DNA from 3 places in the Aminobacter sp. Y103A genome. Region 3 is predicted to be linked to each of the others. Evidence: riboswitches for the same ligand, from Rfam matches in the RefSeq annotation. Region 3 holds a riboswitch; each other region holds the start of a gene.
What was found. A riboswitch is a leader RNA that binds a small molecule or an ion and turns the genes downstream of it on or off. The one in region 3 is predicted to bind cobalamin.
Positions count from the first base shown of each region.

Region 1: another riboswitch for cobalamin. It lies ahead of Amn_RS02800 (ribonucleoside-diphosphate reductase subunit alpha); the one in region 3 lies ahead of Amn_RS17855 (DUF1636 family protein).
Region 2: another riboswitch for cobalamin. It lies ahead of Amn_RS22690 (ABC transporter substrate-binding protein); the one in region 3 lies ahead of Amn_RS17855 (DUF1636 family protein).

Region 1 covers NZ_AP017986.1:584,783-587,044, reverse strand. The annotation lists gene Amn_RS02800 (ribonucleoside-diphosphate reductase subunit alpha) at 1-935, opposite strand, end outside; cobalamin riboswitch at 1,046-1,257, opposite strand; gene Amn_RS02795 (peptidase domain-containing ABC transporter) at 1,332-2,262, opposite strand, start outside.
Region 2 covers NZ_AP017986.1:4,638,818-4,641,079, forward strand. The annotation lists gene Amn_RS22690 (ABC transporter substrate-binding protein) at 1-953, opposite strand, end outside; cobalamin riboswitch at 1,222-1,411, opposite strand; gene Amn_RS22695 (nucleotidyltransferase family protein) at 1,532-2,262, opposite strand, start outside.
Region 3 covers NZ_AP017986.1:3,629,583-3,631,844, reverse strand. The annotation lists gene cobW (cobalamin biosynthesis protein CobW) at 1-727, opposite strand, end outside; gene Amn_RS17855 (DUF1636 family protein) at 724-1,158, opposite strand; cobalamin riboswitch at 1,196-1,398, opposite strand; gene Amn_RS17850 (winged helix-turn-helix domain-containing protein) at 1,394-2,262, opposite strand, start outside.

The DNA of each region.
Region 1 (2,262 bases), 2.6 Mb from region 3:
CCTTTGCTGTGCAGGAAATAGCGGTCATAGAGCGTCTGCAGACCCAGATACTGGAACTGCAGGTCGCGCTCGGGCTTTAGCGCGGCACTGAGCCTGGCAAGGTCGAAACGGCCAAGTTCGGGGTCGATCAATTCGGCCTTGATGCCGGTGGCGATGAAGGCGGGGAAATAGGTGGCATAGCGCTGGGTCATTTCGGCCTGGGTGGCCTGCTCAGACCTGGCCGAGACGAAGCTCAGTGCCTCGCGCCGCAACCGGTCCAGCAACAACCGGGCGCTGACGAAGGCGTAGTTCGGTTCAGTTTCTACAAGCGTACGGGCGGCCAGGATCGGCGCCAGCGAAAGCTCGTCGGCGGTGATGCCGTCATAGAGATTGCGCCTTGTCTCGGCCAGGATCGCATCCGCTGAGACGGCCTCGAGCCCGCTGCAGGCCTCGTCGACAATGCGGGCCAGTCGCGTCTCGTTCAGCGGTGCCAGGCCGCCGTCATCGGCCTTGACCTGGAGCGGCGGTGCGGCGACCTCGACCGACGTGACCTTGGCGGCAGCGCGTTCGCGGGCACGTTCCTCGCGGTAGAGCACATAGGCGCGGGCGACCTTGTGATGCTCGGAGCGCATCAGCGCCAGTTCGACCTGGTCCTGGATTTCCTCGATGTGGAAGGTGCGGCCGCTATCTGCCCGCCTGGTCAGCGCGGCGAACACCTGGCCGGCCAGTTCCTCGACGACGTCGTGGACGCGGCGCGAACCGGCGGCCACCGAACCCTCGGTGGCGAGAAATGCCTTGGTCAGCGCCACAGTGATCTTGATCGCATCGAACGGCGTCACCGCGCCGTTGCGCCGGATGACACGGTAGCCAGGTTCGGACGCGGTCTCGGAACCCTGGCTGAGAGCGGACGGAACGCTGTCGGTTCCGCTGGATTGAAGTGTAGAGGTCGCCGGCATCATCTTCCCCGATGGTTTGGGGGCGAAGGGCCTTGGGCGGACGCATGCCGGATTTCGGCCGGCGCAAGCCAGCAGAACGCAAGCGCACCACCGGACACCCCGCCCGTGGACGTTCAGACTCGATCGCGGCAGGTCTCCTGGCTCGCAGGTCATTGCTGCTGTCTGGCCTTCCCAGCGCCCATTGGCGCCAGTGGCACTACGCGACAGCAACTCACTGCTTACAGTTGCGGGGGCAGCGCCGGCATTGCGAAATCGCGCACCGGCTTCCCTCTTAGCTCCCGAGCTGGAATCAACTCGGAAGACCACGATGTCTACATGTAGTATGACTGCCCGGTGTCGTGTCAACAGGTGGAAGAATCATTTCCACCTCATCGACCGATCAACGCCGGCGGCCGATCAATCCCTGACGTAGTCGCGCCACAGCGCCTGATAGACCGGGCATTCGGCATTCAGAGCCTCATGGCTGCCCGTGCCGACGATTCTGCCGTCGTCGAGCACGACGATCATGTCGGCCGAACGCGCCGAAAAGAGATGATGCGTGACGATGATGACGAGGCGGTCGCGGCCGAAGGCCAGCAGCTCACGCTCGAGCGCCATCGCCGATTCGGCGTCGAGCGCCGAAGTAGGTTCGTCGAAAACGGCGATGTGCGGATCGCGCAGCACGGCGCGCGAAATCGCCAGGCGCTGGCGCTGGCCGCCGGAGAGGTTCTGCCCTGCCTGCACCAGTTCGGTGTCGATGCCTTTGGGCAGGCCGGCGGTGAACTTGTCGGCGGAGGAAAACGCCAGCGCCTTGTCGATCTCGTCGTCGCGAAGCGGGCGCGGCAGCGACGCCTGAAGGTTCTCGCGGATGGTACCCGAAAACAGCGACGTCTCCTGGTCGACAACACCTATGCGGCCGCGCAGCCAGCGCGGATTGTAGGCGCGGACGTCGATGCCGCCGATTGCCACCTTGCCGGCATGATCGCGCTCCAGTCCCAAAAGCACGCGCAGCAGGCTGGACTTGCCGGAGCCATTGCGGCCGACGATCGCCACGACGCCCGTCGCCGGCAGCACCAGGCTGACACCGTTGAGTGCCGCAGCCGTCGCCTCGGGATAGCGGAAGGTCAGATCCTCGACCGTGATCGGGCCGAAATCAGCAGCACGCAGCGCCGGGGCAACGATGGCGCGCTCCGGCTGGCGCTTGAGGAAAGCCGCGAGGGCCGAGACGGTGGCGCTCACCGAATGGAACTGGATCAGGATGCCGGCACTGGTCAGCATCGGCATGGTCGCCCGGGTGACGAGCAGCTGCAGCGCAAGCAGGCCACCGATCGTGAGATCGCCGCGCAGG
Region 2 (2,262 bases), 1.0 Mb from region 3:
TCGGTGAAGAGGTCGGGATAGAGCCACTTGGCGACCTGCAGCGCGCCGGTGACCTTGGACGAGCCGCCGGCGAGGTAGTAGTTGATCAGGCGGACATCGCCCGCCTGCCCTGCCGGCGTGCCTGATATTTCCTCGCGCGCGACGATCGCCCTCCAGCTCTCGGCGAATTTTGCCTCCGGGATGGTCTGGTAGGAGCCGGGCTGCAGCTTGATCACCAGGTCGGGCTTGCGCGCGATGATCTCCTCGGGATCGACGGTGAAGCTGTTTTCGTTGCCGCGCGACGACGGCTCCTTCTTGATGTCGATGTCGCCGAAGACATTGGTGCCGCCGCCGGCCTCGATCATGTCGTGCCAGCCTGAGCCGGGCGTGACGGTCACGAGATCACGGACCTCTTCAAGATAAACCTTCTTACGCTCGACGCCCTTCAGACGCTCGGCCAGCAGGTCCATGTACTTGGTGTAGTAGGCGTTCAGCGCATCGGCCTTTTCCTTCTCGTCGAACAGCTTGCCGAACAATGTGACGTTTTCGACATGCTGCAGCGTGTCCCAGGCGGTGACGACCAGCACCGGAATGTCGAAGGCTTCGAGCTGCTTGGCTGCCTCCTCATAGACGCCGTTGCGAGGGATGATGACCAAGTCCGGCTTGAGCGCAACGATCGCCTCGTAATTGGGCTGCGTCTGGCCTTGGCCGACAATGTCGGCTTCCTTGAACTGCGGCCAGTAGGTCGGATCCCGCATCGTGCTGGCATCGACGCCAACGACCTTGTCGATGGCGCCAATGGCGCGGGCGAACTCGACCGCGTAGCGGTTGAAGATCACCGCCCGCTTGATCGGCAGTTCCAGCTCGACCGTTCGGCCGGCATCGTCCGTGAAGCTATCCGCGGCCGCCGGCGCAAGGCCAATGGCGGATGCCGCGGCGAGCCCGAGCCAAAGGATCCAATGTCTGATGTTCATGATCTCTCCTTGCTTGAAAGGGGTGCGCAACGCCTGGCGTTGCCATGCCCGGAAGGCGTCCGGGACAATAGGTAGAGGCGCGATGCCACGGCAGCAGGCGACGAATGCGTCTGCCCAAACTTTCGATATTCTGGGGAAACCGTTCTTCCCGACATCGCCGCGCCAACCTCTGACTGCCCTGGCGGGGATGCGGAAATGCAGACCTGGCGAAAGCCGCAAACGGGCTTCCGGACGGGAACCGGCATTCCTGTGGCACACCCCGACCACGGAATCTCACTCTGTCAGGCAGGTCTCCTGGCTCGCGGGTCCTAGCCTTGTCGCCCGTCTTCCCGGCACGAATGCCAGTGACACAGGGGCAATAGGCTCACCGCTTACAGTTGCGGGACAGCTCCGGTTTCGCACCGGATTCCCTCTTAGCTTCCACCTCGCGGCGGAAGACCATGACGGCGCCAACCTATCGACGGCCAAGGTAAAGTCAAGTTGCCATCCGGGACTATACAGGGCGGCATTTGCCTGAGCCGCGACGATGCTGAGACCAGGTTGCGCGGAACTGCAGGCAGCGCAAACTGTTCTCCGGCTTAGCGAGCCGGCGAAACGGTCACCGAGACGATCTGGAACGGCACCGCACCATAGGTGGCGACCGTCTGCTCATGCTCCCACGCGCGGAACTGTCGCGACGGCCGCGCCGACAGCACCAACGCGCCATCCGCCTGGTCTGGCCGGATGGTACCGCGAAACCGCAAGGTCAGCCGGCCGCCTGATTTACCCAGCTTGCGATAGCGCAGCCGCGCGAAATGGCATTCGCCGCCATTCAGCTCCATCTCGATGCGACGGCGCACCGGCGGCACGTCCAGCCGCACGACAATGTCGATCTCGGCAGGCGCACCGCCAACTGCCGCCGGCGGCAACGGCACCTGCTGCGCCAGTGCCGGGGTGACCTGCCCCGCACCATCGCCCGCCTGTGTGCGCCGACCATGCCAGACGACGCCGGGCAGCTCGCGCTCACGGACAGCGCGTTTCTTGCGCATGCGCAACTGCTTGGCGACACCGCGTGACAGCCAGGTCAGACCCTTGAAGTCGGTCCGCGGCTTGGCCTGCAGCAAGGCAGCGATACGGGCGGCGCCGGCGCGATCGGCCATGTCGACCACCTGCTCCAGCACATCGTCGGGAACCGGCACCGACATCTCTGCTTTCAGATAGCTCAGCGCCACCGCCGTCGGCACGGCAAGGTGCCTGCGGGCGACGACGTCGCAAAGCACGGCCCAGTCGACGCCGCCGGCGCGGATCGCCGAGGCTGTGTCGACCAGCC
Region 3 (2,262 bases):
GATGGGTCTTGCGGTTTTCGATGTCGTCCTCGACGGCGAGGCCGAGGCCGAGCAGCACCGACGGATCGACCTTGCCATGCGCCGACGGCACGATCTTGACGGCGCGTGCCAGGTGCTCGCGCACGATGGCGGTGGCGCGGGCGTGGCCGGCTTCGTCGAGCAGGTCGCTCTTGGACAGGATGATGAGATCGGCGCAGGCGACCTGATCCTCGAACACTTCCTCGACCGGGTCGTCGTGGTCGAGCGAATCGTCCGCACTGCGCTGGGCGGCGAGCGCTTCCATGTCGGAGGCAACTTTACCTGCGGCCAGCGCAGGGCCGTCGACCACGGCGATGACGCCGTCGACTGTCACGCGGCTCTTGACCGTTGGCCACTGGAAGGCCTGGACCAGCGGCTTGGGCAGCGCCAGGCCCGAGGTCTCGATCAGGATGTGGTCAACCCTCGGTGTAAGCGACAGGATTTGGTCGAGGGCAGGGACAAAGTCGTCGGCGACGGTGCAACAGATGCAGCCATTGGCCAGTTCGACGATGTTTTCCTCCGGGCAGGCATCGACGCCGCAGCCCTTGAGAATCTCGCCGTCGATGCCGACATCGCCGAACTCGTTGACGATGATGGCGAGGCGCTTGCCCTTGGAGTTCTCGAGGATGTTGCGCAGCAGCGTGGTCTTGCCGGCGCCGAGAAAGCCGGTGACGACGGTGCAGGGAACGCGTTCGAGGGAGGCGGTCATGTATCTTCCTTGATGAGAGCAAGTGGTGGGATGCGCGCGACGAGGCCGCGCTTGAGGCTATCGGGACGGCCGCGCCAGGGGATCAGGCCGTCGGTCGAGGTGGCGAAGAGTCTTGCGCCGGCGACGAGATCGTCGCCCGACATGGTGTTGAGATCGCCGAAGACGTAGCTCCACGCGCCGTCGCGGATCAGGGCGGCGCTAAGGCGGCGCTTGCAGTTGCCCAGGCACTCGACGCTGCGCACGGCGATCTCGCCATTGGCGGCGAGGCGGGCGTGCTCGGCAAGCTGGGCGCCGGCGCGTGGATGGGCGTCGGACCCGGTTTCGTCGCGGCAGGATGAGCAGACGAGGATGGTCACGTCGCATGGGCGCGCGTCGGCTGCATCGCAGGATGCGTCGGCTGATGCGACCGGAAGGTTGTCGTCGAAATCCAAATCCAGGCTCCTTGCCCGGGGCACCCGCCAGGCGATCGGATCAATGTCTGCGACGGCAGGTCTCCTGGCTTGCGGATCGTCGCCTTCGCTCGCCTTCCCGGGAAAATCCCAGTGGTCTTCGAGCTTGGCTCTTCGCTCACAGTTGCGGGGACAGCCGCGGATTTGACGCCACCGGCGCGCACCGCATTCCCTCTTAGCCTTCGCCGTTGCGGGCGAAGGACCGTCTGTGGGCGATTTAGGCTTTCGCGAGGGGTGGAGTCAACGAGGCGGAGCGACCCGCAATGTCGCTCAGGCCGGGTCCGAGATCGCCTGCGGGCGTCACCTCGATGCTTTCGAGGCCGAGCCAGTCGCGCATCTGCTGGAGTTCTTCGTAAAGTTCGGCTGCGGTTTCCGGTGGCGCACAGGGCTCTGCATAGGCGGCGTGGACGCGCAGGATACCCGCCGGTCGGTCGGCCTTCAGGTCGATGCGGGCGACGATGCGCTCGCCCAGAAGGAAGGGCAGGACGTAGTAGCCGTACTGGCGCTTCTCAGCCGGGGTGTAGATTTCGATGCGGTAGCGGAAGTCGAACAATTGCTCGGCACGGGTGCGCTCGAAGACGAGCGGATCGAAGGGCGCAAGCAGGGCGCGTGCCTGGATCTTGCGCGGAATGCGCGCATCGGCGTGGAGATAGGCCTGCCGGTCCCAGCCTTCGACGCGGACGGGAATCAGTTCGCCGGTCTCGACCAGCTCTTCGAGCCGGCCTTTCATGTCGGCTGGCGACAGGCGGAAATAGTCGCGCAGGCATATGCCGGTGGCGATGCCATGGGCGCGGGCGGAGATTCGCAAGAGATCGCGATGCGCATCCTCGGTCTGGGGAACTGGACGGTCGTATATGCCGGCCGGGAGCACGCGCTCAGGCAGATCGTAGAGGCGTTCGAAGCCACGCCGCGAATGGGTGGTGATGCGGCCGGCCCAGAACAGCCATTCGAAGGCATGCTTTTCCTGGCTCCAGCCCCACCAGCCGCCGGAACCCTTGGCGCCCTCGATGTCGGAAGCGGCGATCGGACCGCGGTCGACCACCTGGCGAAAGATCTCTTCTATATAGGGCCTGTTGGCACGGCCGA